DNA from 2 places in the Rossellomorea sp. ABR4_004 genome. Region 1 is predicted to be linked to the other one. Evidence: predicted binding sites of a transcription regulator. Region 1 holds the regulator's gene; the other holds the start of a gene.
The links. The regulator Rex, encoded in region 1, represses fermentation and respiration genes when NADH is low (regulators of the CRP and FNR family bind a similar motif). The targets are predictions, from matches to a motif close to TTGTGAAATATTTCACAA.

Region 1 (16,340 bases):
CACCCGTTCCCATGCCGAACACGGAAGTTAAGCTCTTCAGCGCCGATGGTAGTTGGGGGATCTCCCCCTGTGAGAGTAGGACGTCGCCAGGCGAAATTTTATTTTTTGCATAATCACTTTATTAGTGAAGCTGCATATAGTAGAATAGATAGTAGTAATCATCTTAAGTAACATTTATATCGTCGCGGGGTGGAGCAGTTCGGTAGCTCGTCGGGCTCATAACCCGAAGGTCGCAGGTTCAAATCCTGTCCCCGCAATACCATTTTTGACTCGTTTTATGATTAGGTCATTACTATTTCTTGATGAGTCACGCATGGATAGTTATTTTCGCTATCGCGAGGTAATGAAAGTTATTTTGCTGGCGCAAAAAACTCTGGTCCGGTAGTTCAGTTGGTTAGAATGCCTGCCTGTCACGCAGGAGGTCGCGGGTTCGAGTCCCGTCCGGACCGCCATTTTTGTTCATTCAAACGAAACTTTGTTTCGTTTTTTTTTATTGTCTGTAACCATAACCTTTACTCTAACACCGGAAAAAGGGTAAACTACATATATACATTCTCCCTTAGGGTAAAAAACGATCCTAAGGGTTTTTTATACTCTAAATGACAATTGAGGAGATTAACATGAATCAGTTTGAGATCATAACGACCAGCCCAGAGGAGACTGGCCAGTTTGCAGAGAAATTGGCAGCTCATTTGAAGCCTGGAGCTGTGTTAACGTTAGAAGGTGATCTTGGGGCGGGTAAAACGACATTTACCAAAGGTCTTGCCAAGGGCCTTGGTGTCACGAAAACGGTTAACAGTCCCACCTTTACCATCATTAAAGAATATAGGGGCCGTTTGCCTCTTTATCATATGGATGTATACAGGTTGGATGATTCCTTTGAAGATTTGGGATTCGATGAATACTTTGAAGGGGAAGGCGTGACCGTCGTTGAGTGGGCTCACTTAATTCAAGATCAACTTCCGGAAGATTTATTAAGTCTATCGATTTACCGGGAAGGCGACTTCACGAGAAAAATCGTGTTGAAGCCCTATGGTGATCGATATAGTGAATTGTGTAAGGAGATTGTGTCATGACGATATTATCGATTGATACCTCCAATTATCCGTTAGGCGTTGCGCTTATCGAAGAAGACAAGGTAGTTGGGGAGTACATTACCTATATTAAGAAGAATCATTCAGTAAGAGCCATGCCGGCTATCGAACAATTATTGAAGGATTGCGGGATTCAGGCGACCAACTTAACGAAGGTTGTCGTTGCAAATGGTCCAGGTTCCTATACAGGTGTCCGGATAGGGGTCACCTTAGCAAAGACCCTTGCATGGTCCCTGGGCATCCCGCTCATTCCAGTATCAAGTCTTGCGACACTGGCTGCATCTGGACGATTTTTTACAGGATATATTGTTCCTTTGTTCGATGCAAGAAGGGGACAGGTGTACACTGGGCTTTATGAGTTTCAGGGAGATCAATTAAATTGTGTGGAAGATGATTGCAACATCCTGCTGGAAGAATGGGTGACGAAGTTAAAAGATTATAATAAAGATATACTCTTTGTCGGAAATGATGTTGCCCTTCACGAGAGCATGATTAAGGAAGTCTTGGGAGATCAAGCAAAAATCGCTCCTTTTGTCAGTCATAATCCACGTCCCTCTGAACTTGCCTTTATTGGTAGTGGTCTGAAAGAGACATCGGCCCATGAAGTGCTCCCTAATTATATACGGATGGCAGAAGCAGAAGTAAAATGGCTGCAATCACAAAAAAAATCTGAATAGAAGATAAAGGATCGTTAGAATATGGATATACGATTTATGACGGTTGATGATTTAGATGCTGTAATGGAAATTGAAAATCAATCTTTTAGCATTCCTTGGAGCCGTGACGCTTTCTTGAATGAGATCGAACATAACCACCTGTCTACGTATCTCGTTGCCGAGGATGAAGACAAACTTGCAGGATACTGCGGGGTGTGGCTTGTAGTGGATGAGGCGCATATCACAAATGTGGCTGTGCTCCCGGGTTATCGGGGGCGGGGCTTGGGAGAAGGCCTCATGCGTAAGATCATGGGTATTGCCATTGAATTTGGAGCTCGTGTGATGACCCTGGAAGTCAGGGTATCAAATACACCGGCACAACATTTATATCGAAAGCTCGGGTTTCAAGATGGAGGAATCCGTAAGCGGTATTATTCGGATAATCAAGAGGATGCTTTAGTAATGTGGGTGAATTTATGAAAAAAGATACGTTTGTATTGGGAATTGAGACAAGCTGTGATGAAACGGCTGTGGCAATTGTAAAAAATGGAACAGAGATTGTAGCGAATATTGTTTCGTCACAGATTGAAAGTCATAAGCGGTTTGGTGGGGTCGTCCCTGAAATTGCTTCACGTCATCATGTGGAGCAGGTTACGTTCGTGCTGGAGGAAGCGCTAGTACAAGCTGATATGACAATGGACGAAGTTGATTGTGTAGCCGTGACGGAAGGACCCGGTTTAGTGGGAGCCCTTCTGATTGGTGTCAATGCTGCCAAGGCACTCGCTTTTGCTCATAACAAACCTTTGGTAGGTGTTCATCACATTGCAGGACATATTTACGCCAATCGATTAGTGAAAGAAATGAAGTTTCCTTTGCTTTCATTAGTTGTTTCCGGAGGCCATACAGAACTTGTGTTCATGAAAGAACACGGTTCGTTTCAAGTGATCGGCGAGACCCGGGACGATGCAGCCGGGGAAGCCTATGATAAAGTGGCCAGGACCTTGAGTCTTCCGTATCCGGGAGGACCCCATATCGATCGGTTGGCTCATGAAGGGGAACCCAGTCTTGATTTGCCACGTGCATGGCTTGAAGAGGGTTCCTATGATTTTAGTTTCAGTGGATTGAAGTCGGCGGTTATTAACACGCTACACAATGCGAAGCAAAAAGGAGTAACCATTCATCCACAGGATTTGGCAGCGAGCTTTCAGGCCAGTGTGATTGATGTGTTAGTGTCCAAAACCGTTAAAGCTGTAAAGGAATATGGAGTGGAACAAGTATTACTGGCTGGTGGAGTGGCAGCCAATAAGGGCTTGCGTTCTGTCCTTCAAGAAGTGTTTGAAGAGGTGGAAGCGGAGTTGATCATCCCTCCGTTATCTCTTTGTACGGACAATGCAGCTATGATCGCAGCTGCTGGAACGGTTTTATTTGAACAAGGAAAAAGAGGAAGCATGGATATGAATGCTCATCCTGGTCTTGATATCGAGAATTTCTAAATGGGAAAGCTTAAACGAGAAACTTCGTTTAAGCTTTTTTTATTGCGTACAGTTATTGTTCTCGGGTTTTGTTGATATCTTGTGAGTGAATGAGAGGAGAAAGGAACGAACATACGTTTTATCAACAGGTTGTGGATAAAATGTTAGTAACTACATAAATGATGTGTACACTATGTGAAAAAGTTGTAGTGGGAATGACCTATTATTTGGAAGGTTCTGTGGATAACTTACATTGTAATTGTGGATTATGTGGAAAACATCTGTTAATAACGGATAAACGGGATTTGGATTGTGGATAATGATGTGGAATAAGAAAGGATTGGGGTTCGATAGTTATCCCCAATCCTGTGGATTATTGTTCTTCTTGAAGAATCTCCTCAAGTTCTGTCCATTCTTCCAATAGAGAATCAAGCTCTTCTTTTGCTTTTGTGAGGGAGTCATTGATGTCCTGGACTTTTTCATGATCTTGAAAAATATTTGGGTCACAGAGAAGATCCTCTTTTAACTGGATGTCTTCTTCAAGAGCTTCCATGAGACCTTCAATTTCTTCTACTCTGCGTTTTCGTTGACGCTCAAGCTTCTTTGCCTCTTTATCAATCTTGTGTGACTGTTTTTGAGTGGTACCCTGTGATGACACTTGTTTTCCTTGTTCGATCCGCTCGAGTGCAGCCAATTCTTCCTGCTGTTGTAATTTCTCTACATAATAATCGTAATCGCCAAGGTATTCGGTCGATCCCTTTTTGGACAGTTCTACAACCTTTGTAGCAATTCGATTGATGAAATAACGGTCGTGTGATACAAAGAGAATCGTCCCAGGGTAGTCAATCAAGGCATTCTCCAGCACTTCTTTACTGTCCAGATCCAGATGGTTCGTCGGTTCATCCAGGATCAAGACATTCCCTTTTTCCATCATGAGCTTGGAAAGTGCCAAACGTGCCTTCTCTCCACCACTTAGTGTGGAAACAGGCTTTAAGACATCTTCCCCTGAGAATAAGAAGTTTCCAAGTACAGTGCGGATTTCTTTTTCCATTTTCATTGGGTATTCGTCCCACAGTTCATTTAAGACGGTCTTATTTGAAGATAGTTCGGCTTGTTCTTGATCATAATAACTAATCGAAATATTTGATCCGAATTTAAATGCTCCTTCCAGAGGTTGCAGTTTATTGACCAATGTTTTCAAAAGGGTCGATTTCCCGATACCGTTTGGACCAACAAGAGCGATACTGTCTCCCTTTTTAACAGAGAAGTCGATGTGAGATGAAATCTGTTCGTCTTGTCCATATCCGATGGTGAGGTCTTGGACGTGAAGAACATCATTTCCACTTGGGCGATCAATTTGAAAAGCAAAGTTGGCAGATTTCTCATCACCTAAAGGTCTATCCATCTTGTCCATTCGTTCCAGCTTTTTTCTGCGGCTTTGGGCCATCTTGGTCGTCGAAGCACGGGCGATATTCCGTTGAATGAAGTCTTCGAGTTTCGCGACCTCCTGTTGCTGGCGCTCGAACATCTTGAGATCCTTTTCGTAGTCTTCTGCTTTCTGTTCAAGGTATTTACTGTAGTTACCGTGGTATTTCTTGCTTCGATTCCGGGAAATCTCATACACTTGATTGACGACGCTATCCAGGAAGTACCGGTCATGGGAAACGATCAGGACGGCTCCTTCATAGCTTTGAAGGTACGTCTCAAGCCACGATAAAGTCTCAATATCAAGATGGTTGGTCGGCTCATCAAGAATAAGAATGTCAGGTTTGGTTAAAAGAAGTTTCCCAAGGGCGAGACGGGTTTTCTGGCCACCGCTCAATGTGGATATCTTTGTTTCGTAATCGAAATCTGCGAAATTCAATCCGTGAAGGACAGAGCGGATATCGGCTTCATATTGGTAACCACCGGAATCCTTGAACCTGACTTGAAGCTCATCGTATTCTTTTAATACGCGTTGATAGAGTTCGTCTTGTTCATACACCGAAGGATCGGCCATCTGCTGCTCCAATGTTCTTAATTGCTTTTCCTGTCTCTGCAATTCCTCGAAGACGGTCAGCATTTCCGACCAAATGGATAGGTCGGACTCCAAGCCGGTATTCTGAGCCAGGTACCCAATGGAAACCCCTTTTGGTTTCGTGATGTCTCCGGAATCATAGGAGAGATGACCTGCAATTATTTTTAAAAGAGTCGACTTTCCCGCTCCGTTGCGTCCGACGAGAGCCACCCGATCTCTTGTCTGTATTTCAAGCTTAATATTTGATAGGATATTATCGGCACCAAAGTTTTTCGTTAATTGATTCACTTGTAGTAGAATCATGACGTTTCACCTCTATTTCATAGTGCTAGTGTACCGTATTTGGGAGGGGGACGGCAATAAATCGACTATTAATCTTCGTACACTTAGGATAAAATATAGTGTATGATGGGTAGTAGAGTTTTAAATTCTGTATGCTTTCTATTTTGGAAGCGGTATCAGAGGTTTTGAATAGATGTGGGGGAATACAATATGAACCAGGATACAACGAAAATTCCACAGGCAACGGCTAAGCGCCTTCCGCTATATTATCGCTTTATCAAGAATCTGTACTCGTCGGGAAAGCAGAGGGTTTCATCGAAAGAATTGAGTGAAGCGGTGAAGGTTGATTCTGCCACGATACGCAGAGATTTTTCTTATTTTGGTGCGTTAGGTAAAAAGGGTTATGGATACAATGTCAATTACCTGCTATCCTTTTTTCGAAAGACATTAGATCAAGATGCCATTACGAAAGTTGTGCTGATAGGTGTAGGAAATCTCGGTACAGCGTTTCTTCATTATAATTTCATAAAAAATAATAATACTAAGATTGAAATGGCTTTTGAAGTAGATGAAAAGAAGGTTGGGACACAAATCAGCGATGTACCCGTTTTTCATTTAGATGATTTAGAAGAGGGCCTTGAAGGGCATGATATTGAAGTGGCCATTCTGACGGTTCCGGCATCATCTGCTCAAAATATCACAGACCGATTGGTTTCTTCTAATATTAAGGGGATCCTGAATTTCACTCCTGCGAGATTAACCGTGCCGGACCATATTCGCGTGCATCATATTGATCTGGCAGTGGAGCTTCAATCACTGGTATACTTCTTAAAGCATTATTCAGAGGATGACACGGAAATGTCACAAGATGGAATCATATCCGAATAGAAAATGATTCGTATATACGTTATGATAGAATGGTAAAAGAGGAGGTGTCTCATTATGTTAGGTGCAGGTAGTATCGTACTGATAACGGTTGTTGCTTTACTGATCTTTGGACCAAAGAAATTGCCTGAGTTAGGGAAAGCAGCTGGTAATACATTACGCGAATTTAAAAATGCAACAAAGGGCTTAGCAGATGATGAGGACGACAATAGTAAAAAAGCTAAGTAGGGTAGGATGAACGCCATGAGTCAAAGTCAAAGAGACATGACAGTCTATGAACATATAGGAGAATTGCAAAAACGACTCATGTTTGTAGTCGTTTTCTTCTTGTTAGCGGTAATCGTGAGCTTTTTTCTTGCGGAGCCGCTGATTCGATATTTGCAGCACGCGGATGAAGCGAAAGAATTGACGATGAACGCCTTTCGGATTACAGACCCTCTCAAAATCTATATGGAAATGATCATGTTTATTGCAATCATCATGACATCACCCATCATTTTATTTCAAGTATGGTCGTTCGTAAGTCCAGGCTTATATGAGAAAGAGAGGAAGGTAACGCTTAGTTACATACCGATTTCTGTCATTCTTTTCTTAGGTGGATTGTCATTTTCATATTTTATCTTGTTTCCATATGTTGTGAAATTCATGATGGGTTTATCTACCAATCTGAATATCCAGCAAGTGATTGGAATTAATGAATACTTTCATTTCCTGTTTCAAATAACCATTCCATTTGGGTTTCTATTTCAACTGCCGGTTATTATGCTGTTTCTGACACGCCTGGGGATTATTACCCCTATGCTGCTTGCGCAAATGAGAAAAGTGGCGTACTTCATATTGTTAGTCGTCGCGGCTTTTATTACACCGCCGGACATCGTCTCCCATTTAATGGTAACTGTTCCTTTGCTTCTTCTTTATGAAATCAGTATTTGGATTTCTAAAATTGGATATAAAAAGGTGTTAGAAGCAGAACAAAAGCTTGAAATGGAACAGTTCGAGGATATAAATAAGGATTGATCAAATGATCAATCCTTATTTTTTATTCTCTATTTTCTTTTTGATTTTGAAATGCAGCAGCACCATCCGCAACCCGGACCCAAAATCAAGGGTTGCCAGAAAAACGAGCATATAAGTGAAAAATCCCCAACCATCATCCTGTACATTTTGCACAGCAAAGTATGTGAAGAGCACACCGAGAAGGAGATAGATCACGCCTGAGAATAATGGTGATCTCCTCATAGAAATAATCCTCCAATAAATCCTTGTATTTGTTCAGCTTCGTTGATCATCTTTTCAATTTCATCCTTATAGATAGATTGCATTAGAACGACCGTTGTATTCATGGCAACATGGGCAAATATTGGAACCAGGATCCGCTTCGTTTTGACATAAAGAAACGCAAACGTAAAGCCCATAGCAGAGTACAAGATCACATGCTCAGGCTCAAAATGAGCAAGGGCAAAGATAACAGAGCTGATTAATGCGGCGAAGAAGAAATTCATCTTCTCATAAAGAACACCGAAGATAATCTTTCTGAATACAATCTCTTCCAGTATAGGTCCGATGATTGCAGCGACCATCATTGAAAGAGGTACCCTTTCAATAATACTGATAATCATCTGAGTGTTTTCAGATCCCATCTCGATTCCCAGCGCATACTCGACTTGTATGGCGACGGATTGAGCAATGAACGCCATAAAGATTCCGACTACAGCCCATACAATGGACCCCCCTGCTTTCATGGGAGAGGTTCGTTCGAGTCCTGTACTTGTTTCACTCTTCCTTAGAATGCTCCACACAACGAGCAGGGTTAAGGTAAAGCTGATCACGAGCCAGTATCCCGGAACAACATTCCTAACTGTATCTTCGGGCTGACCTAGGACATCCACACCAATTTTAAATAGTAAAGGTATGCCTACAACGCTTGAAAGCTGCATGACAATATAGGTAATTAAGATATATCCGAAATGTTTTTTCAACGTATGATCTCCTTTAGCACCTGTTAGATGAGGAACAACTTCATTCCATCTTGAACTCACTCTTGTACAATTCTACTAAGAAAAGAGGAACTGTTCAAATCTGAGGGTTTTGTAAGAATTGTCACACTTCAATCGCCTTAAGTAATAAAGCCATATGAGAAGGCATAGTATAGGAGGGTGTGAAAAAAAGAGAAATATGACGAAAAAAATTTTAAGCAGGACTCTTGCAAAATGAAAACGAATTAATTAATATAATAGTTGTGTTAGCACTCACAACAAGCGAGTGCTAATAAATATCATTTACATAATTTCAAGGAGGTTGTTTCACTTGTTAAAACCACTAGGTGATCGCGTCGTTATCGAGCTAGTTGAGTCAGAAGAAAAAACAGCAAGCGGTATTGTGCTACCGGATTCCGCAAAGGAAAAGCCACAAGAAGGTAAAGTGATGGCTGTAGGTACTGGTCGCATTCTTGACAACGGTGAGCGCGTTGCTCTTGAGGTAGCTGTCGGCGATCGAATCATTTTCTCTAAATACGCTGGTACAGAAGTGAAATACCAAGGCACAGAATACCTGATCCTTCGTGATAGCGATATTCTGGCTGTAGTTGGCGAATAATCAAACTTCGTATATAAACAATACTTTATTTAAATAAGAGGAGGACTTTAACAATGGCTAAAGATATTAAATTCAGCGAAGAAGCACGCCGTTCCATGCTTCGCGGTGTCGATCAATTAGCAAATGCAGTAAAAGTAACTCTTGGACCAAAAGGACGTAACGTGGTACTTGAGAAAAAATTCGGTTCACCACTTATTACAAATGATGGTGTAACAATTGCGAAAGAAATCGAACTGGAAGATGCATTCGAAAACATGGGTGCAAAACTGGTTGCTGAAGTAGCAAGCAAAACAAATGAAATCGCCGGTGACGGTACAACGACTGCAACGGTCCTTGCTCAAGCGATGATCCGTGAAGGTCTTAAAAACGTAACAGCCGGTGCTAACCCTGTTGGCGTTCGTAAAGGGATCGAAAAAGCGGTTCAAGCTGCCATCGAAGAATTAAAAGTGATCTCTAAGCCGATCGAAGGTAAAGATTCCATCGCTCAAGTTGCGGCAATCTCAGCTGCTGACGAAGAAGTGGGTCAACTGATTGCAGAAGCAATGGAGCGCGTTGGTAACGACGGCGTTATCACAATCGAAGAATCTAAAGGTTTCACTACTGAACTTGATGTAGTAGAAGGAATGCAGTTCGACCGTGGATATGCATCTCCATACATGGTCACTGATTCTGATAAAATGGAAGCTGTTCTTGAAAATCCATACATCTTAATCACTGACAAGAAAATCGGCAACATCCAGGAAGTACTTCCTGTTCTTGAGCAAGTCGTACAACAAGGTAAACCACTATTAATGGTAGCGGAAGATGTTGAAGGTGAAGCTCTTGCAACGCTTGTTGTGAACAAACTTCGCGGTACATTCAACGCGGTTGCTGTTAAAGCACCTGGCTTCGGTGACCGTCGTAAAGCAATGCTTGAAGATTTAGCGGTTCTTACTGGTGGAGAAGTGATCACAGAAGATCTTGGATTGGATCTTAAATCTGCGAACATCACTCAACTAGGCCGCGCTGCGAAAGTAGTCGTAACGAAAGAAAACACGACTGTCGTAGAAGGTTCTGGAGATCCTGAAAAAATCGCAGCTCGCGTAAACCAAATCCGTGCTCAATTAGAAGAGTCAACTTCTGAATTCGACAAGGAAAAATTACAAGAGCGTCTTGCTAAGCTTGCAGGTGGAGTAGCAGTCGTGAAAGTCGGAGCTGCAACTGAAACTGAGCTTAAAGAGCGTAAACTTCGTATCGAAGACGCATTGAACTCTACTCGTGCAGCAGTAGAAGAAGGTATCGTGTCCGGTGGTGGTACTGCCCTTGTGAACGTATACAACAAAGTAGCATCTATCGAAGCGGATGCAGATGTTGCAACAGGTATCAACATCGTGCTGCGTGCTCTTGAAGAGCCGATCCGTCAAATTGCTCACAACGCTGGATTAGAAGGTTCTATCATCGTAGAACGTCTGAAGAAGGAAGACGTAGGTGTCGGTTTCAACGCAGCTACTGGTGAGTGGGTAAACATGATCGAAAAAGGTATCGTAGATCCAACAAAAGTAACTCGTTCTGCACTTCAAAACGCAGCGTCTGTCGCAGCAATGTTCCTGACTACTGAAGCAGTAGTTGCTGACATTCCTGAAGAAGGCGGCGGCATGCCGGATATGAGCGGCATGGGCGGCATGGGCGGCATGGGCGGCATGATGTAATAACGCCCCCGAACCCTTGATACGAGTGGGTTTTTGAGTAAGATGAGAGTGGTTTGCTAACATCTTACTAACATTGAGGTAAATTAACGGAGGCTTCTCATGAGTTCAGTGAACTTTTGGGAAGCTTCTTTTTTCATTTCAAGCTGCCTTCACCAATTCTCGATGTACCTCTTGTTGCATCATAGAGTTCAAGTTCCGTTATATCAAATACTCTCCTGGAATCAGAGTTGGCGAGTTAGTTGGTCTCAAGAGGAAGGATATAGAATTTACCAACTACTCCAAAAGAATTACAAAGACGCATTACAATCCCAATAAATACCTTGGAGTATCAATTAGTCCAAAAACACAAGTCAAGGCAATAAATAATTGTAGATGAAGAAGTGATTTAAGCTTTGGTCTGGCTTCCTTGAAATACTCTGATAGGAGTTTCTTATTAGGTGTAGTTTTAAATTTGTTTCTAGGTTATCATTACTTTAAAAAAGGTGTTTTTTTAAAAAAGAACATACATATTTCAATTGGCGGGCTGAAGAGAGGGGATTACCATGCTAGAGGGGAAAATCATTAAATTCTATCGTGAACATCAGAACATGATGCAGAAGGATTTAGGAATTGGGATTTGTTCGAGTACACATATAAGTAAAATTGAACGAGGATTAACAGAAGTCTCCAAGGGAACTATAGATTTGCTGTCACAGAGGCTTGGTATTGATATGGATACAGAAATTGAAACTTACATTGGAATAGACTCCCTTTTAAAAAAATGGCATGAATCGATCATTTTAAAGCTGAACACAAAGGCTGAGAATATAAAGAATCAATTAGAAGCTATTTCTCTGTTGAAAATGCCGGATATTTATCGGTCCTATACACTCGTACTCACAAGATATTATTTATTTAAAGGGCAGGAACATCAAGCTAAATCTCTAATTGCTGAAATGGACAAATGGTCTGATCTTTCTCTATATGAAAAAAGCATGCTTTTTCATATAAAAGGGATCAATGCATTATTAAATAAGGAATATTATAAGGCAATTTCTTATTTTCAAGAAATCGATCTAACCTATTATAACAATCAAGAGTACTATTATCATTTGGCTTTTGCCTATCATAATCTTAATTCACGTGTACTGGCCTATTATAATGCTGAAAAGGCCTTGCGTTTTTTTACAGAAATGCGCAGTTTTACGCGTATGATTGCAGCAGAAATGCTTATGCTGATCCAAGTAGAGCAGGAGGAGTTTTACGATCCACAAGATACGGAATATCAAAAATTAATCGAAATGACCGAAAACTTTGAATTAAACCATCAAAGAGCAATGCTGACCCACAATCTCGCATACCAGAAAGTTCGACAAGGACATTATGATAAAGCTTGTGAATACTATAAACAAACCATGGATACAAAAGACCCTCACACGGCCCTTTATATAGCCTCTTTGGAAGGCTATATAAATGCATTAACGAAACAAGGATTGAAATCAACCGAAGAATTGCTCCAATTGACCGAAAAGGGTATTGCTCTTTCTGAAGAAATAACCGAGACAATCTATAAACATTTCTTTTATTTACATAAATATAATCTTCAGAACGAAAAAGAGCTTTACTACCATTACCTTGAAAAAGAAGCACTTCCTTTTTATAAGAAAATGGCACATGTTCGCTTATTTGAACATTATTCGATAAAGTTGTTCGACTATCATATGGAAAAAGGCAATGTCGAAAAAGCCAATCATTACGCAGCGCTTCTCGTGGAAAAGTACCGTAGAAATGATAAATTTGTATAATGATTCTAATAACTTTTAGGGAATCGTATTATACTAACGCACATTATAGGAATTAAAAACAATTATTTGATAATAAACGTGAAAAAAATTACTGAATACGTAAAAAACGACGAAGTTATGATTTTTAAGTATGCGATTTTTGCTTTATTCTTCAAAATCGTACAAAAGGAGAAAAATAAAGCGAGTGCTCAAAAAAGCCTGTAGGTGTTACACACACCTACAGGCTTTTTGTAACACTCTTTTTATAGCTTTTCTAATAAAGTTTGATCATTCTTTTACCTGAGAAGGAAAATCTCAAAAATAAAATGACAACATGGAAGAAAAGGCCTCCCATCATTGTAAACTGATGGGAGGTCTTCAACCATGATAGGTGAGCAAATAGGTGAGCTTTAAATAGCTCTTGAACTCCCCATAAATCAAGATTTCTTAATCCTATTACATCACGCCACCCCTAAGGTGAGGGTGTGTAATATCTTGTACGATGTGAAACCACAGGCAAAAGAATTAATAAATCAGTATGAAGAGTTAAAGTCGATGATGCTTAGGTTACCAGAAATAGAACAGCAAGTTACTTTAAAAATAGTGACACAATGCGCAGGGGGGATATTTTAGTTAAGTTTGTGCTGAACTTTTCCTTCGTACAGGTTTTTATACCTATCTACTTTTTGTTCTTTCGGTCTATTTACTTGATAATTGAAATGATTACTGCTTTGTTTTAGAAAAAAACCTCACGATTCACTAGCAAAGAAAGTGTTCGTGTTAAAAGTTTTAAGGGAAATTGTCAAAAAAAGTAAAAATAAGGCAAAAAAAGAGTGGGAATAACACGAAAAAAGAGAGAAAAAACCCAACTTGATTTTTGGTATTTAGTTCTTAATAACTAAGAAAACCAATAAAAATAAGTTTTTTTACTAGGAAAAGAAAATTTGATGACCCAAAGGTCACGGATAAAAACCCATTAGCTACTCATAGAAAAAGGTATTACGATATTAAATGTAATATTCTAAATTTTAAGAAAGGGGTAGTTGGTTTCTACTAAGTTAATCAAAATTGGGAAGCGGGGATCTTATGGAAATTAATTCATTAATTAAGAAAACAGCTGCTATGGCGTTTTCAGCGGGATTAATAATCTCACCTATTCATTCGGTACAATCCACTGAAGCAGCAACAAAAGAAAGTAAGACAGAGGACATTCTGTCATCCTTGACAAAGGAACAGCGAGAAGCATTGCATCAATTGCAATTGAATGATCATACGGGACTGCAAGGATTTAGTGAGGCGGAGTTAGAGTCGAAAGAAGAAATATCCGTCATCGTCAAATTCAAATCAAAGCCTGGTAAAGTAGCTATATTAGAAGCAGCTGCAGAAGGCAAAACATTAAAAAAGGAAGCAGCAGCAGTACAAGTCGAAAAAGAACATAAAACCTTTAAAGAAGACATCAAAAAACATTTGTCTCAAAAGAACTCCAAATCAAAAAGCGTTTCAAATTCCATCACCCAGACCTTCAAAAAAGCTTATAACGGCGTATCGATGACATTGCCAGCCGATCAAGTAAAACTCCTATTGGAATCTGATGTTGTCCAAGCTGTTTACAAAAACCAGACCTTTAGGGTTGATCCTATTAAGCAAGATCTTCCAAAAGACGTCGATAGAGAAATTACTACATCTGTTGAGAGTATTCCTTATTTGAAAATTGACAAGTTACATAAGGAAGGTATTACGGGAGAAGGCGTAAAAGTAGCCGTACTTGATACTGGGATTGACTATAATCACCCTGATTTAAAGGATGCATACAAAGGTGGTTATGATTTTGTAGATAATGATAGTGACCCAATGGAAACGACGTATACCGATTGGCAGAAATCGGGTCAACCTGAAATAAATCCTTTTACCGGCTCAACCTATTATACATCCCATGGGACACATGTTTCTGGTACAATCGTAGGTCAAAATGCAAATGACAGTGAAGTGTCTGTAGAGGGTGTAGCACCAGATGCGGATCTTTATGCGTATCGTGTGTTAGGGCCTTACGGAAATGGTACGTTTGAAGGCATTATTGCAGGAATTGAAAAAGCAGTAGAAGACGGTATGGATGTTATGAACCTTTCTTTGGGTGCACCGATGAACGATGCGTATAATCCAGCGAGTACCGCGATTAACTATGCTGTGTTAAATGGTGTGACGGCTGTTGTTGCTGCAGGAAATAACGGTCCATATCCCTACACGGTAGGTTCACCGGGTGCAGCTGCACTAGCTCTAACGGTAGGAGCAAGTGATGTTCCTGTTGCGCTGACTTCATTTACAGGCAGCATTTCAGGAGACTGGTCCACTCAGCTCGTCAGCATGGGAAGAAACTATGCGGATGATTTCTCTGCATTAAATGGACAATCGCTTGAGCTTGTCGATGTAGGCTTAGGTTCACAAGGAGAATATGCAGGCAAAGACGTTAAAGGGAAAATTGCTTTCGTTCAGCGCGGGAATTTTTCCCTCAATGACAAAGTCAAATTGGCCAAAGAGCACGGTGCGAAAGCTGTTATTATGTATAACAATGTTGACGGACAGATCGGCGTTAATTTAGGGGAATCAACTGTTTATGTTCCAGCTTTCTCTATGACAAAAGCAGCTGGAGAGCAATTAAAAACGAAAATAGCTGAAGGAAACAAGACCTTTACGTTCTCCAACTTGAAAGATATCGTAACCGGAGGAGATAAATTAGCTGACTTCAGTTCAAGAGGGCCGGTCAATGGTAATTATGATATCAAACCAGAGGTCGTTGCTCCTGGGGTGAGCGTGCTTTCTACATTACCTACTTATATGATTAACCCTGAAAATCAAGAAGACTATAAATATGCCTATGGACGTTATTCTGGAACATCGATGGCTACCCCACACACGGCTGGAATTGCCGCATTATTATTAGAGGCGAATCCGGATCTTGATCCAGATGATATTAAAACAATACTTATGAATACGGCAGATCCGTTAAATGGCGAATATAGTTTGTATGAAATGGGAGCAGGCCGTGTAGACCCTTATCAAGCCATTCATGGTGGAATGAAAATGCAAGTGACGGAGGAAACCCTCATACCAGATGGAGAAGATTTTATGACGGTAAAAAATCCATCTGGTGATATAAGCTTTGGTATTTACAAACGTTCGGAATACGGTAATATTCGTGTGAATAAAAATATAAGCTTCACAAACAACAGTGACATCACCAAGAATTTTACTGTTTCTGTAGAAGAAAATACAATTGAGGCGACGAACAGCCTGAGTAGAAATGGTATTGTCGTTAGCACTAGCAAAAGCATTAAAGTACAAGCAAACAAAGAAGTGAAACGAAATGTATTTTTGGTAGCGCCAAAGACCGCAAAAGCTGGCATATACGAAGGGTATATTGTACTGACGAATGAAGCGGATTCATCCGATCAGTATCGCATTCCATTTAATTTCGCAATTTTGAAGGATGCAGGCTTATCTTTAGATCTCCGTGTGCCTTCCTTTTTACCAAAATATTTAATGCAAGATACAAGCAGCCGTCGACCTAACTATAATTACCTTGCTTATGCGGACTTTATGGTACACGAACCAGTGAAAACACTGGATATCACTCTGCACGATGGAGAAACAGGAAAAGAGTTAGGTTTTGTCGGAACGTTGCCGGAAGCAGAAAATCTTCTAAAGGATTACGAATATAGTCTATCACTCTTTACTGGGACGTACTATGCATTTACAGGGGATCCTAAACAGCCTATTGCAAAAGAAAAGAGTTATGCAAAACCTGGTCACTATCAGCTGAATATTACGTGTGAAACTCAAGCTGGAAAAGTGATAAGTGAAGTACATGATGTTTTCATTGATGTTGACGAT
Region 2 (16,340 bases), on a different contig from region 1:
CTTCAAAGGAAAATCTCGGTAAACTATTGATAAGGAGTGATCCACCATGTTAAAAAAGCTTAGAAAGAAGCTTTTAAAACAGTGGAAAGAATTGCTTAGAAAAAAAACGATTGCATAATATTTCATGCTGCCGAACGAACTTATGCAGCTACACTACTAAAAAACATGCAATTCGGCTATACTGTCATACGTTTACACAAATAATAAGGGACTGATGCCACTAGTGAGCTTTTTCGTCTCCATTGGTTCAGTCCCTCTTCTCTATTTTGTAATGATTTAATGAAGGATTCTCTCAAAAACTTTATTTACACGAAAGAATCCTTTATAATTTATAGCATACATAAACAAGATGATTCATCCCTACTTAAATGATAGGTTCATTTAGAAGAGTTAGAGTGAGGACCGTCCACTATGGTAAATTCTCGTGAAAGATTTATTTCACTCGCCTTTCGTCCTTATCGAAAGGTCGCCCTGTGTTAAGGAAATGATTCCTTGATTAATCGTTTTTTTACCACAGGGCGTAAATGAGCCATAAATGAACATAGTAACTGTTCAGACCATAATGGTATATCTATACCTATTAGCAGGGAAGCTAGCCCTCTAATGTCCAGCTCCAGCGTCAAGCCCTATTCGTCATACCATATCCATCAACCGGAGACTGGTTTTATGCCAATAGGTGCATAGGCGCCGCTTATGTTATGTTAGTTGATAACTTTTTTATCATAGATGAAAGTTAGATTTTTTGAAAACGGATAAGGAGAGAGAAAAGACATGATTTTTAAAGTATTTTATCAAGAAAGTAAAGCAGAAGTGCCTGTTCGCGAATGCACTCAATCTCTTTACATGAAAGCAGATTCAGAACGTGAAGTACGCCTGAATTTAAAAGACAAACCGTATAATATTGAATTCGTACAAAAGCTAGAGGGCGCTTTTTTAGAGTATGAAGAAAACCATCATTCTTTCGAGTTGGAGCAATAATCAATGAAATTTGTCAAGAATGACCAAACCGCAGTATTTGCCCTTGGCGGTTTAGGTGAAATCGGTAAAAACACATACGGCGTACAATTCCAAGACGAAATCATCCTGATCGATGCAGGAATCAAGTTCCCTGAAGACGAACTCCTCGGTATCGATTACGTAATCCCTGACTATACGTATCTGGTGAAGAATGCGGATAAAATCAAAGGCCTTTTCGTGACACACGGACACGAAGACCATATTGGTGGAATCCCCTATCTACTGCGTGAATTAAACATCCCGATATACGGCGGGAAGCTCGCATTGGGACTTATTAAAAACAAGCTTGAAGAGCACGGTCTATTAAGAAATGCGAAACTCAATGTCATCCAGGAAGATGACATCATTAAATTCCGCAAGACGTCCGTAACCTTCTTCAGAACGACTCACAGTATTCCGGATTCATACGGGATTGTTGTGAAAACACCACCTGGTAATGTTGTACACACAGGTGACTTTAAATTTGATTTCACGCCGGTCGGTGAGCCCGCGAACTTAACCAAAATGGCTGAAATCGGAAAAGAAGGCGTTCTTTGTCTTCTATCTGATAGTACGAACGCTGAAGTTCCAAATTTCACAATGTCGGAACGTAAAGTCGGAGAAAGCATCAATGACATTTTCCGCAAAGTGGACGGTCGTGTTATATTCGCTACTTTTGCTTCTAATATTCACCGTCTTCAACAAGTGGTGGAAGCAGCTGTCTTTCATAATAGAAAAGTCGCTGTTTTCGGAAGAAGCATGGAAGCGGCCATTACAATCGGTCAAGAATTAGGGTATATTAACGCCCCTAAAGATACATTCATTGAGCATAACCAGATTAATCGATTACCCGCGAATGAAGTCGCGATATTATGTACAGGTTCCCAAGGTGAACCAATGGCTGCATTATCAAGAATCGCAAACGGTACTCACCGTCAAATTCAGATCCAGCCTGGCGATACCGTTGTATTCTCTTCTTCACCGATTCCTGGAAATACGATCAGTGTAAACCGCACAATCAACCTATTATATCGTGCTGGAGCAGAAGTCATTCATGGACCATTAAGTGATATCCATACATCTGGTCATGGTGGACAACAAGAAATGAAGTTAATGCTCCGCCTGATGAATCCAACCTTCTTTATGCCGATACATGGTGAATTCCGCATGCAGAAGATGCACGCCGAGCTTGGTGTAGATTGTGGGGTACAGCCTGAAAACTGCTTCATAATGGACAATGGTGAAGTCCTTGCATTGAGCAATGACTCCGCGCAAGTAGCTGGGAAAATCCCTTCTGGAAACGTCTATATCGATGGAAGCGGTATTGGTGATATCGGAAATATCGTCCTTCGCGATCGCCGTATCCTTTCAGAAGAAGGATTGGTCATTGTCGTTGTAAGCATCGACATGAAGGATTTCAAGATTGCTTCCGGCCCGGACCTTATCTCAAGAGGTTTCGTATACATGCGTGAATCAGGTGACCTTATTAATGAAGCACAAACGCTTATTTCTAAACATCTGAACAAGGTTCTTGAAAGAAGAACATCACAATGGTCAGAAATCAAGAATGAAATCACAGACACACTGGCTCCATTCCTATATGAAAAAACAAAACGACGTCCGATGATTTTACCAATCATCATGGAAGTCTGATCAATCAAAAGAAGAGGCTGACCCGATTTGGGGCAGCCTCTTTTGTATTATTATAATACCTTTTTTTCAAAACGGTTAATATCCGTATCTGCACCGATTACAATCAGGATATCGCCTTCACGAATTTGTTCATCTGCTTGGGGAGACACAATAATATCTTTTTGTCTCTTAATCGCCACGATATTGATTCCAAATTGAGCACGGATATCCAGATCGATTAATGAATTCCCACTCAGATTTTCATTCGCCACAATCTCTACGATGGAGTGTTCATCCGACAGCTCCAGATAATCCAATACATTATTCGAAACGATATTATGAGCGATCCTTCTTCCCATATCACGTTCTGGATGAACGACTTGGTTCGCACCTATTTTCCGCAATACTTTTTCATGATAATCATTTTGAGCCTTAACGGTAATTTTTTTAACCCCGATTTCTTTCATCATCAAGGTGGTTAAGATACTCGATTGGATATCGTCTCCAATAGCCACAATGACGTGATCGAAATTTCTGATTCCCAGGCTTTTTAAAACGGATTCGTCCGTTGCATCTGCCACTACCGCATGAGAAGCAATGGAAGAGAATTCATTAACTTTGTCTTCATCCTGATCAATCGCCATAACCTCCATGCCTTGATCTGACAATGAACGGACAATACTGCCCCCAAATCGTCCCAAACCAACAACCACAAACTCTTTTTTCACCATACATCCCCCCGCACTTTCTATATCCTTTATTTTAGCATAAAAAAAAGGAGAAAATGAAATTTCTCCCTGTAGTCCTCAGTATTAAATTTTGAAGGCTTAGTAGATCGATCATTTATTGCCTTTTACATAATCAGCATCAAATAAAAACAGTCTCATTAACAGATATAAAGATGGGATCAATAATAGCAAGCCTGCTATAAAGACGATGACCAGGGCCATTCCCATCGTTGGATTCGTCACACTGGTTTCTATCGTAATAAATGGTTTTAGTATATAAGGTAAATGCGAAGCACCATAGCCAAAAAAGGCAAAGAAGAACTGCAGCATAACCAAAATGAATGCCGTTCCAAAATTTTTCCGCATATAAATCATTAGAGATGCACCAAAGAAGCAAAGAAGTGACAACCCAAACATCCACCAAATATCAATCGCCTTCTCAAAATGCTCTGCATTATGCTCTCTCAACGATACAAACACTACTAAACTCGCCAGAATCGTAGGAGGACTCCAAAATAGGGAAAACGTCCTTAATTCCTCCCTGGAAGCCATATCTCCTGCACGGTTGGCATAATAGGTTAGAAATGTCGCACTGATAAACAACACTGATACAATGGAAAGGGCCACTACACTCCACGAATAGGGGCTGGTAAAAAGCTCCTTGGCGAGGAAGATGACCTTATCTCCCTTCTCTTCCAGGAATCCACCTTCTGAAATCGTTAATGCCGTGGATAAGGAAGCAGGTATTAATAACCCGGTCGCCCCATATAAAAACAGGTACACGATATTGTCCTTTGACCCGTAATTACCGAAAGCATAGAAACTTCCTCTTATGGCTAATAAAATGATGGCGATACTTCCCGGAAGTAATAATGCCGTTCCATAATAGTAGGCTGTGTCAGGAAAGAATCCGACAAGGCCCACAAAGAAGAAGACAAAAAAGACGTTTGTTACTTCCCATACCGGAGAAAGGTATCTGCTAATCAAAACGTTCAAGGTATGCTCCTTGCCCTTCATTCTTCCATAAAAGGCGAAGAAGCCGGCTCCAAAATCAATCGAAGCTACTATCAGATAACCATAAAGGAAAATCCACAATACGGTAATCCCCACAACTTCCAAACTCATACCCATTCCTCCCTTAAAGCTTCAAGCCCCTTCTTCTCAGGCTGCCTGAAAAGAAGGAGTACTTCTATATCTGCTTAACTCGCTTTCTTTGGAAAACGTTGTTCTAATTCCGCCTCTGCAGGCTTGTTTTTAAACATTTTAATCAGTACAACCACACATATCACGCCAAGAAGGATATAGAGGCCTACAAACAATGCAAACGTCAAGCCTACTCCATCGGCTTTCGTTGCCGCATCCGCCACTTTCATATACCCTCTCATAATCCATGGCTGTCGACCCACTTCGGCATAGATCCAACCAAATTCAATCGCCAGCATCGCAAGTGGTCCACTTGCAACAATTCCCCATAGAAGCGGCTTATTCCATTCATTCCGCTTCTTCCACTTCCAGAATAGAATAAATGCCGCTGAAATAAAGATACTGTAAAACCCAATGGATACCATCAGGTCAAACATATAGTGAACCCATAAAGGAGGCCGCTCATCTTCAGGAAATTCATTCAGACCTATAACCTCTGTCTCAAAAGAACTCCCGGCAAGAAAGCTTAAGAATCCAGGTAAGCGGATCTCATTATGGACCTCATTATTTTCATCCAGAGTTCCGAATACGATCAAGTCAGCATTCTCTTCGGTTTCAAAATGCCACTCCGCAGCAGCGAGCTTTTCAGGCTGATACTCGGCAAGAAATTTCGCAGATAAATCCCCTGCCAGAGCTGTGGCAAAAGCGAAGATCAAAGCAGAAACCATCGTTAAACGCAGGGCTTTCTTATGATATTCCCCGCCTTTCTTACGAAGAATCGCGAATGCCGTAATCGCCGCCAACACTAATGCCGATGTTAAATAGGCAGTCGTCAATACGTGAAACACTTTCGTAGGCGTGGCCGGATTCAGCATCGCAGCAATCGGGTCGATATTAATCGCTTTCCCATTTTCTAATTCAAATCCTTGAGGAGTGTTCATGAACGCATTCACCGTTGTAATGAACAGTGCAGAGGCCGAAGAACCAATCATAACCGGAATCGTCAACAGCCAGTGAATCCACTTATTCTTAAAACGGTCCCAAGTATAAAGATAGATTCCTAAAAAGATAGCCTCAAAGAAAAACGCAAAAGTTTCCATAAATAATGGCAGTGCAATCACTTGTCCGGCAACCTGCATAAATGAAGGCCACAATAAGGACAGCTGCAACCCTATCGCTGTACCCGTTACAACCCCCACCGCAACCGTAATCGTAAAACCTCTTGCCCACCTTCTTGCAAGCAAAAGATAATGGGGATCATTTCGTTTGATTCCCATAAACTCCGCAATGGAAATCATAATCGGCACCCCTACCCCAATCGTCGCAAAAATAATATGGAATGCAAGGGTTGTCGAAGTGAGCATTCTACTCAAAATCACACCATCTAAAACCATTCTATACTCCCCCTACTGATCTACTTACTATCGTAAATAACTCTTTTCTACTGTTTATCACTTATTGTTCATTATAAAACCTGAAATTGAGTTTGTGATATGTTGAACATGAATATTTTGTGACGTTTTTCACAAACACCGCCTTAAACCACCAATAACACCTCACACCACCACTCCCCTACCACAACCGCAACAAAAAACCCCGCACACACCAGTGCGGGGCTCCTCCAAACTTACATCGCATCCAACATCCTGAACTGCGATTTAACCAGCTCATAATAATCACCCTGCTGCTCCATCAGCTCATCGTGGTTGCCGGATTCTTTGATTCTTCCATTTTCCAGAACAAAGATATTGTCCGATTCACGGATCGTAGATAGGCGGTGGGCGATGATGATCGCGGTCCGACCGTTCAGTAGTCGTTTCAATGCTTTTTGAATTTTGACTTCTGTTTCTGTATCGATGGATGCTGTCGCTTCATCCAATATGATGATTCGAGGGTTTGCCAAGAGTGCTCGGGCGAATGACAGTAATTGTCTTTCACCAACGGATAAGACATTACCCCGTTCTTCCACTTCGGTCTCGTATCCACCGGAAAGCTTCTCGATGAACTCATTGGCTCCGATTGCTTCCGCGGCATTCTTAACCTCTTCGTCCGTTGCATCAGGGCGCCCGAATCGGATGTTATCCATGATCGTTCCCGAAAAGATGAAAGTATCCTGCAGGACGATGCTGATTTGACTTCGTAAGCTTGAAACCGATGCATCCCTCAGGTTTACCCCATCGATTTTCACTTCACCATTCGTTGGATCGTAAAAACGGCTGATCAGGTTGGCAATCGTTGTTTTTCCAGAACCAGTATGACCGACTAATGCGACGGTCTGGCCGGCTTTCATTTCAAGATTGATGTTTTGGAGTGCTTTTCGTTTGTCATCGTAGGAGAATTCTACATTCTCAAACTGTATTCTTCCTTTGATGTCAGTCAGGTTCACTGCATTCGTTTTTTCATTTACAATCGGTTGTTCATCGAGAAATTCGAAGATACGCTCGGATGAAGCCATTCCGATCAGTAGTTGATTGTAAACTTGGCCGAGCCTTGAAATGGGTTCCCAGAACATCCCCAGGTAGAAGGCGAATGAAACAAACTCTCCCAGTTCCAGTGAGCCGCCTTGGATGAGATGGGCACCGTACCATATGAGGACCGCTGTCCCGATGGCGTTTGTCAGTTCTACCAGCGGGCGGAACATGGCATTTTTCTTTGTGGCTGTTCTCCAGCTATCGAAGTTTTCCGTGTTTACCCCATCGAAAAAGGCCATGTTTTCTTTTTCTTGAGTGAATGATTGGGTGACACGGATCCCCTGAATGCTTTCATTCAGATGGGAATTCAGCTTCGATTGCTTGAGTCGTACCATTTGCCAGGATCTGCGGATGTTTTTTCGTAAGCTGGTTGAGATAAAAAACATGATTGGCAGTATGACCATGACGGCAAGTGTTAATTCAGGACTTAATGTAAAGAGTATGACGATAATTCCAATGAGTAGAATGATATCCATTAAGAGGTTAATAACTCCGTTTGTGAAGAGCTCCTGAAGGGAGTTAATATCATTCATGATTCGAACCAGGATGGAACCGGCTGATCTCTGATCAAAGAAGCGATGGGATAGCCATTGAACATGGCTGAATAAGTGCTTTCTTAAATCATAAATAACTCCTTGCCCCAGCTGATTCATCCACCTGATCCTGAGCACATTTGCAACGTAATTCAATACATAGAGTCCTGCGATAATTCCAACCAGGGTAAATAGTAAATTGGAATCCTTCTGCCTGATTGCTTTGTCTAATGTGTATACCCCGATCAGAATAGGTACGATCAATCGTACTGCTGTTGTGATCAGAACGGTAATGATGGATAAGGGCAGAAGTTTTTTAGAATAGGGCTTTAAATACGTTAATAACCGGTAGAGTTGTTCCCAGTTAAACGGCTTATCGATCACTTGATCTGTAGAGTAATGGAATCTGCTTAGTACGCTTTTGTTGACTTTGTTTTTCTGACTCAAATCCACTCACCTACCCTTCCTGAGTTTGTAATATTTTTTTCTGATCTTTGTATTGGATATCATAGATTCGTTGATACGGTCCATTGTTTTTCAGTAGGAAGTCATGAACTCCCCTCTCGACGACTTTCCCGTTTTCCAGAACAAGTATTTCATCTGCATGCTTGAGGGATGATATCCGATGGGCAATAATAAAGGTCGTTTGATCCGACATGACTTCTTTTAGCGCTTTTTGAATCCTGAATTCAGTTTCCATGTCTACGGCGCTTGTTGCGTCATCTAGGATCAGGATCGATGGGTCTGTACAAATCGCACGGGCTATGGCAATCCGCTGCTTTTGACCTCCTGAAAGTCCTAAACCTCTTTCACCAAGCCTTGTGTCGTAGCCATCAGGTAATTCTGAAATAAATTCATGGGCTTGTGCCCGTTTTGCTGCTTCTATGATATCTTCCATTGTTGCTTCCGGTCGTCCATACGATATATTCGCTTTGATGGTCGAAGAAAATAAGAAAGATTCCTGAAGTACGAAACCGATATTTTTACGAAGTGATTTTAATGAATAATCTTTTAGATCCCGTCCATCGATGAGGATTTCTCCCTCTTCAGGTTCATAGAAGCGAGTGATAAGCTGGGTGATACTTGTTTTACCAGAACCGGTACCACCGATCAGACCGATGACTTTTCCGGGTTCAGCCTTAAAGGAAATATCCTCGAGGGCTGCTTCATCATGAACGTTATAATTCAGGGACACGTGCTTAAACTCTACTTCACCATTCATCCGATCGACGTGAATAACACCTTGATGATCTTTTATCTCTTCGTCCACTTCAAGAATTTCGAGCAAACGTTCCCCTGATGCTTTCGATTGGGAAAACAGGTTAATCGTAAATCCAAGATTCATGATCGGCCAGATGATGTACCACACTAAACTGTAAAACGCGACAAGCTCTCCTGGTTGAAGGTTGCCATTCATCACTAGATACCCACCGTATGCAAGGAGTGTCACTACACTTACATTCCCCAGAAACTCCATTAAAGGAAAGTACTTTGCCCAGATGTCCGAGGTGAAAAGGTATTTATCTTTGTAATCACCATTTGATTGGTTGAATTTGTTGATTTGATGATCTTCTCTTGATAATGATTTTACTGTATTAATTCCTGAAATATTTTCTTGCACATTCGTATTCAGTTTTCCGAACGATTTACGGATACCCCTGAAAGCTGGGTGAACCGCTTTATCGAATTTGTATACGGCAATTGCCAGGAACGGTAATGAAACGAGGGTGACGAATGTCAGTTGAGGCGAATAATAAAACATAACACCAAAGCTTACCGTTACTAAAAGGAAAAAGCGAAGCAGTTCCGAAAAACCAAAGGATAGAAAGAAACGAAATGCTTCTACGTCTGCCGTCAACCGGGACATCAGATCCCCTGTTTTAGCGTTATCGTAGTAACTGAATGGAAGGAATTGAAGCTTTTCATACAGTTCATTTCTCAGCCGGTAAACCGAGGTTATCCCGAATAGATCCCCATGGTATTGTTGAATAAATGTGGCAACTCCTTTCACGATCATAATGCCGATAAAGCCAAATGCTAAGTACGGGATCCACTGATAGTTCCCTTGCAGAATCACATCATCAATCGTGATTTGCAGGATCATTGGATAGACTACAGTGATCACTGTAACAAAAATCAAGAAAATCATTGAAATGATAAAATGCCTTTTATAGGGCCAATAAAAGGCTTTCAATTTTTTAAATGTATCCATAATTTCTCCCCCTTTAACGTTACATAAAAAAAGAACGTACTAATAAATATATCGGCTTTCGAAATATTTATCTACCCTTTTTTAGAATTTTTTACTTTTTTATGAATTATCCTTCTAGTCTTATTATTCATATTAATTGTAAAAATAAATTCAAAAAAATAGATCGGTCTTTTGACCGATCTATTCCCACATATTTCGTTTGAACTTATTCGCTTTTTTCCATTTCATCCAGTACACGATTGACGCGCTTTTCAAGCATTTTCATTCCGCTTCCGCCCGCTTGGAAGTGACGAAGGTTCCCGTCTTTATCAAATACATAGTAAGCCGGGACATATTGATTTTCGAATGCATCGGTCAGTTTATGCTCACTGTCTACGAAGATTGGCTGAGTAATATCGTGCTCAGCTGCTACCTTCTTTATTTCGTCCAGGTTCAGGTCATCCTCGGAGCGTGGCATATGGACAGCCATAACATTCAGTTTATCGCTGTATTGATCTCGAAATTCATTTACTTGTGGCATCGCTTCTTTACAAAGGTGACATGAGATGGACCAGAAGTGAATAAGTGTCGGCTTTTCTCCTACCAGCTCTCCCTTTGTTACTTCTCCATTTAACCATTCTGTAGCACCGTTTAATTCCGGCATCGGTTCTCGAAGCTTCATTAATATGGCCTCCCTTAATTTAGATCGATATTATTTCTATTGTTCACAGGATGGATTTGTACTACTCCTGAAAAAATCAACATGATAAGAAAATGGCCTACCAAACGGTTAGGCCATTATTCATTTGAAGATTATAAAGTTTTTTGACCTGGCTTCCAGTTTGCCGGGCAAAGTCCGCCAGTTTGAAGTGCTTGAAGAACACGTAGAGTTTCTTCAACGTCACGGCCGATATTGTTATGGAATACTACTTGATATTGTAGTTCTCCTTCTGGGTTGATGATGTATAGTCCGCGAAGAGCAATACCTTCATCTTCGATTAGAACTCCGTATTCGCTGGATACGCTGTGGTTTGTATCTGCAGCTAATGGGTATCTTAACTCACCAAGACCATTTTCTTTACGGTCAGTGTTAATCCAAGCTAAGTGTGTATGAATAGTGTCTGTAGAGACACCGATAACTTCTGCATCTAAATCTTCGAACTCATCGTAACGGTCTGACATTGCTGTAATTTCAGTTGGACAAACGAAAGTGAAGTCCATTGGGTAGAAGAACAATACTGTCCACTTACCGTTTTTCATATTTTCTTCCAGTGATACTTTACCGAATTCTTTGTTTGGCAATACAGCGTCCATTTCAAAACGTGGAGCTTGTTTGCCTACCATGCGTTCTGCCATGAGTGAATCCCTCCAATGAGTTTTTAATGAAATATTTCACCTGAGAAAGGAAGACGTGACGGCCTGTCCTTTCTAAAATCACAATTTTCATTATATAGGATTGGTTTTTTTTAGTCAATGTTAAATTATAATAAATTTAATATTGAAATGATTATAATTTATTGACAATATCCCTTACTTGGTTTTCCCTATTATATAGAAGTTTACTCACTTTTCTGCTTGAATAAACATCTATATAAAGTTTACCATTTCTCAACTGGGGAATAAAACAATATGCTTTTTTATATACTCTTTGACATGGCCTAAGGTGAATTGTGTATACTAGAATGGTCATTATTTAAAAGGAAGGATGTTTTGGATTGAATTACATACTTGGTCTTAGTGCTTTAAGTGACCGACTTTCCAATTTTAATTGGGGCGGTCTATTGGTGACGATCGGAATTGGCGCCTTACAGATAATAGCGATTTGGATCGCTTTCATTATCGTGAAAGGTGCAGCTAACAAAGTGGTTGAGAGAGTCTTTGATAAGTACAGAAAGAGAAATGATGTTTCTGAAGGTCGCGCGCAAACACTACAAAGTCTTTCAAAAAATATAATCGGGTACATCCTGATTTTTGTTTTCTTTGTCACGATTTTACAAATCTTCGGCATCCAGGTGACGGCTATTCTCGCTGGAGCAGGAATTGTTGGCCTTGCAGTCGGCTTTGGAGCTCAAGGGTTAGTAAGTGATGTAGTGACTGGATTCTTTATTCTATTGGAAAAGCAAGTGGATGTAGGGGATTACGTGTCCACTGGAAATTTCTCAGGGATTGTAGAAGAGGTTGGTTTACGAACGACACATATTCGTGGGTTCGATGGTACTCTGCATTATGTGCCAAATAGAGAAATTACGAGTGTCAGCAATCATTCCCGTGGAAATATGAGAGCACTTGTTGATATCGGTATCTCATATGATGATGACATTGACAAAGCGATGGTCGTGCTTCAGCAGGTTTGTGATACGATCGCTCAAGAAGATGACAATATTGTAGATGGCCCGAATGTGTTAGGTGTTCAAACACTTGGCGCTTCAGATGTAGTACTGAGAGTGCTATGCAAAACGAAAAACATGGAGCAATGGGGAGTGGAACGGAAGCTTCGTAAAGCTCTAAAAGAAGCTCTTGACCAAAATGGAATTGAAATTCCTTACCCTCATCAGGTGTATATTGAGAAGAAAGAAGGCTAATGTAAGTGAAAAGAGAAGGCACCGGCCTTCTCTTTTTATTTGTCTCTTCTCCTTTTAGCATTCAGTAGACGCTGAAGGCGATCATCATCCCTAGCTTCTTGAGGATCCTGTTTAACCTTGGATTTGTTTATCGGCCCCTTTTTATCTCTAAATTCAGACATATACTGCTTGCTTCTTATAGGTTTCTCCCGCTCATTCCGCTCGCGGTTCTGTTTCACTTTGCTGCCAAGTTGTCCTAATGTAGGTTGTTCTTTAGGAACGGAAACGTGGATCTTCCTTTTAAGCTTATCAAAAACTCCAAATATAGGACCTAATCCAAACCTTCTTATAGCAATTTCACTAAAGAATAGTAGAAAGCCAATACTAATAAGGAGTATACGGATTGATTGCTCTCTGGATGATTTGTTTTTGAATTCGCGAAAGACTTCTTTAGGGGATGAATACTTCTTCCCTTCCGTTGCTTCTACTATCTCTTCCAGTGTTCGGGTTCCCCCCTTGTAGGAGTGTTCTTTCGAATATGGAATCGAAAAGCCTGTTTGGTATGAGCTTCCACTCTCTTCACCTACCTTGGCGATGTTCATATGGTATAGTCCAGGTGATAACCTGCTCTCAAATTCGACTTCATAGTCTCCCGGAGCCTTGATTCTCGTCGTTGCAGGAATCTCTGTTCCACTTTCATCAAGTGCCGTTACCTCAAGTTGTGAGACATCTCCCTTTGATGCCGAAAGCTTTAACTGAGTATGTCCCCGATCGTCTTCCACATCAATGGTGTACGGATCGGATTGAATATCAGGAAACGAACGTGTAACAAGCTGATTGACGAACGACGGCCATCCTTTCCACCTGACGAAATCCCCTGTCCATTTTCCAGTTGTATCAGACGTAAATGCAAATGTCCTTCCCAGACCATATCTCCAGGTTGCCAAAATTGGATCATTCTTTTCACTCTGCATCTCAACTTGAGAAGTGCCTTTTGGACTAGTGGCAATATAAGCATTCATTTGCGGAATGCCTTCTGTAAATAACGTTTCCCATTTAGACGAAGAAATCGCTGGATAAAATGGATTATCTTCAATATAGGTCCTTGTAGTAATGACTGTTTCCCTTGTTAAGATACTAGGTATTACACTGGCATCGACAACATCATAAAATCGACCTTTTCCCCATTGGGACAAATCATTTAATAGACCTCGATCTGCTCCATCACCTATTGAGACAGTGGATAATGTGATTTGCTTATCGTGACCATTCTCTACAAGTGATTGGTAACTGCCTGACGTCGCAGATTGTCCATCCGTTAAAAGAATGATATGTTTTCTTTTTAAAGGCAAATCTTCTAAACTCTTATATGCTTGCTGTAAGGAGGAAAAGATTTCTGTTCCGCCACCAGGTGAAATGGAACGTATTTGCTCTTCTGCCTTTTTACGATCAGAAAGTGGTTTCGTCTCGACGATTTCCCATGGTCGATCGTCAAATGCGATGACTCCCAGCGTATCTTTATCTCTAAGTAAAGAGACGGTTCGCGCAGCAGCTTCTTTTGCAAGAGCAATCTTCTGACCATTCATACTGCCTGAGCGGTCGAGCACGATGACAAGACCAAGAGACGGAAGCTCCTTTTTTCCTTTTACATCCATATCGACAGGCAGTAATTTTTCGATTGGCGTTTTAAAATATCCTCCAAGAGCAAAACTTTCGCTTCCGCCAAACATAATAAATCCCCGTCCAAATTCTTTCACGCTTTTCTCCATAAGGATCATTTTATTCTCAGGAATGCTTGTCGCAGATACATTATCAAAAAGAATCGTCTGATATTCCAGATAGGAAGTCAGCTTTCCCGGTAACTGCTCAGGTTTGTATGAATCAACGCTAAACCCTGCTGACTTCAATAATGGGGTCAATGGACTTTCTCCAGAAGGGCTTTCCACCAGGAGGACTTTGGCTTGACCTTCTGAACGGGCAAGATTGTATAAGGTATTATTTTCTTTGCTTCCATCCCCTTCAGTAAACACCTCTGCCTTATATACCAATAAACCCGAATCACCTACGACATGCTTGAATTGAAATACATTGTCGCCTTCTTGCACTTGTACATTTTCTTTAATGATTGACTGATCATTTAAGGATAAGCGCATCTCTACCTCTTTTTTAGTTGTGCTGTATACATTAACCGTTATGATCGTTTCTTCTCCTTCAAATTGAATGGAGGGCGACGTAACATTCGTTACAGCCACGTCTTCTTTCGTATCCTGTGAAAGTGGAATCCAATCCACTTCAATCCCTCTAGCCTTTAATAATGGTATGACATTTCCCCCAGACCCCATCGTTTCCTTACCGTCTGTGATGGCGACAATTCTTCCTCCGCGGGTAAGGAGATTCGATGCATATCCCAGTCCTTCTTCGAGGTTTGTTTCTCCCTCTTTGATTTCTCCTGAAAACTGATTGATGTCATTTCTTTCCGGTGAAATTGTTCGTTCAATTTCAGAGTTTTCTCCAAAGGCTACGATTCCGTATCCATCATGTTCCACCTTGGTTCGGGATGCTTGATTGATCAGATGCAGGATGTGATTCTCTTGTTCCGACACAGATGCAGAACGGTCAGCTAAAATGAGTACCGACCGCCCTTTATCAGGCAACAAAATTAACGGGTTGGCAAGGGCAATGATCAATAGACCCATCCCACATCCCCTTAATAGGAAGACGAGCTTTTCTTCCTTCCTCTTCAATCCCCGTTTGGCAAATAGGAAGAGTACAAATCCAAGGGGAATCATCAACCATAACCAATGGATTTCTTTAAATTCGATTCCCACGTCTGTACACCTCCCATTCGATAAATAATAAAAGGATTGCCAAGATTAGAAACCACTCAGTAAGGGCTTGGGGAATGCTCTTAGATTCCTCATTTTTCATTCCTCTAGTGGGTTCAAGAGAAAAGGAAGACCCAGCTGATAATTGTTTTTCCCGTTCATCAAGTACGACACTGAAATATTTCGTGTCACCATCTCGTATAGCCTGATATACACCAGGGGCATCGGGTGCCTTGAACACTCCCTCTCCATTCCATTCTTTTACAAACTTACCTTCAGTGGAGTATATATCCCATTTATCTCCCGAAAGAGGTAATGTCCTCTCTTCACCCGGTTGATAATAGCCTAAAAACCCGTGATTCTCTGATAAAAATTGATAAGAATGATAAAGAAAGATCGGAAATCCCGGGTGTAATGGGAAATCTGATTCGTTAAGATGCAAATTTAACAGGACAAGCTTCTGACCATTCACTTCTCCCTTCTGTATGAGAGGAATGGAATCACCTGTGGCAACTGATTCGAGATTCTTCATTTGGATGGAACTCACTTTATCCACATATACTTTTTGCAGATCAACATGTTTTAATAGGGGATCTTCATTCGTAGCTTTTATTCCATGTGTAAGGGGAGTGGATTCTTTTGACCGCTCCGGAACGATCATGGCAGGGCCCTCGACCGATAACCGCTGCCAATTCTCCTTAGTGGTCAAGAGAATTTCATCCCCCGACTTCATTTGATCCTCTTCAATGGTTTTCACTTCTACCCCGATGGATTGAAACCCTTTTAATAAGAAAGGGTTGATTTCCCCTATGACATGAATGGTCGGCTTTGAAGAGGCCTGAATACTTGAAAGGCTGTTATCTTCCATGTAATCATCATCAAAATCAATTAACGCCTTATAAATCGGGCTATGGGAAAGGTCAGATAGCGGAACAACGGTTTCCTCCCCTGGATCCAATGTCAGTTCCACTGAAGAGATCTCATTCTTTTCATCGTAAATGGCGAGGTGACCCCTTCGTGATACTTTACTTTGATTTTCGATTACAGCGACTCCTTTATAAGAAGATCCCAGTCGTTCAACCCCGAAACTTGTAAGGGAAACATTTACAGGATTAGTCAAAAGGTTATGTACCTGAACAGGACTTGTAAGTTTTTCTGTAAAATCATCTTTTCCCATTGAATCTGAGAAGATATGTATCATTGATTCCGACCCGATTGCCAATGCCTCTCCAAGGTGTATCGCTTTTTTCATATCTTCGT

Region 2: ACXAF2_RS19265 (cytochrome ubiquinol oxidase subunit I) is a predicted target of Rex. The motif match lies at 6,011-6,028, and genes of this name have one in related genera.

What each region holds. Positions count from the first base shown of each region.
Region 1 is NZ_JBSWVM010000004.1:133,737-150,076, reverse strand. It holds rRNA gene rrf (5S ribosomal RNA) at 1-92, shown strand, start outside; tRNA gene ACXAF2_RS20760 (tRNA-Met) at 184-257, shown strand; tRNA gene ACXAF2_RS20755 (tRNA-Asp) at 376-452, shown strand; gene tsaE (tRNA (adenosine(37)-N6)-threonylcarbamoyltransferase complex ATPase subunit type 1 TsaE) at 621-1,076, shown strand; gene tsaB (tRNA (adenosine(37)-N6)-threonylcarbamoyltransferase complex dimerization subunit type 1 TsaB) at 1,073-1,771, shown strand; gene rimI (ribosomal protein S18-alanine N-acetyltransferase) at 1,793-2,230, shown strand; gene tsaD (tRNA (adenosine(37)-N6)-threonylcarbamoyltransferase complex transferase subunit TsaD) at 2,227-3,243, shown strand; gene ACXAF2_RS20730 (ABC-F family ATP-binding cassette domain-containing protein) at 3,596-5,542, opposite strand; gene ACXAF2_RS20725 (redox-sensing transcriptional repressor Rex) at 5,732-6,409, shown strand; gene ACXAF2_RS20720 (twin-arginine translocase TatA/TatE family subunit) at 6,464-6,634, shown strand; gene tatC (twin-arginine translocase subunit TatC) at 6,650-7,423, shown strand; gene ACXAF2_RS20710 (YdiK family protein) at 7,439-7,645, opposite strand; gene ACXAF2_RS20705 (lysostaphin resistance A-like protein) at 7,642-8,385, opposite strand; gene groES (co-chaperone GroES) at 8,714-9,001, shown strand; gene groL (chaperonin GroEL) at 9,055-10,689, shown strand; gene ACXAF2_RS20690 (helix-turn-helix domain-containing protein) at 11,232-12,473, shown strand; gene ACXAF2_RS20685 (S8 family serine peptidase) at 13,539-16,340, shown strand, end outside.
Region 2 is NZ_JBSWVM010000003.1:444,988-461,327, forward strand. It holds gene ACXAF2_RS19245 (DNA-dependent RNA polymerase subunit epsilon) at 772-978, shown strand; gene rnjA (ribonuclease J1) at 982-2,649, shown strand; gene ACXAF2_RS19255 (potassium channel family protein) at 2,700-3,356, opposite strand; gene ACXAF2_RS19260 (cytochrome d ubiquinol oxidase subunit II) at 3,468-4,481, opposite strand; gene ACXAF2_RS19265 (cytochrome ubiquinol oxidase subunit I) at 4,556-5,893, opposite strand; gene ACXAF2_RS19270 (ABC transporter ATP-binding protein) at 6,127-7,956, opposite strand; gene ACXAF2_RS19275 (ABC transporter ATP-binding protein) at 7,961-9,715, opposite strand; gene ACXAF2_RS19280 (TlpA family protein disulfide reductase) at 9,921-10,376, opposite strand; gene ACXAF2_RS19285 (peroxiredoxin) at 10,508-11,050, opposite strand; gene ACXAF2_RS19290 (mechanosensitive ion channel family protein) at 11,410-12,276, shown strand; gene ACXAF2_RS19295 (VWA domain-containing protein) at 12,312-15,083, opposite strand; gene ACXAF2_RS19300 (vWA domain-containing protein) at 15,067-16,340, opposite strand, start outside.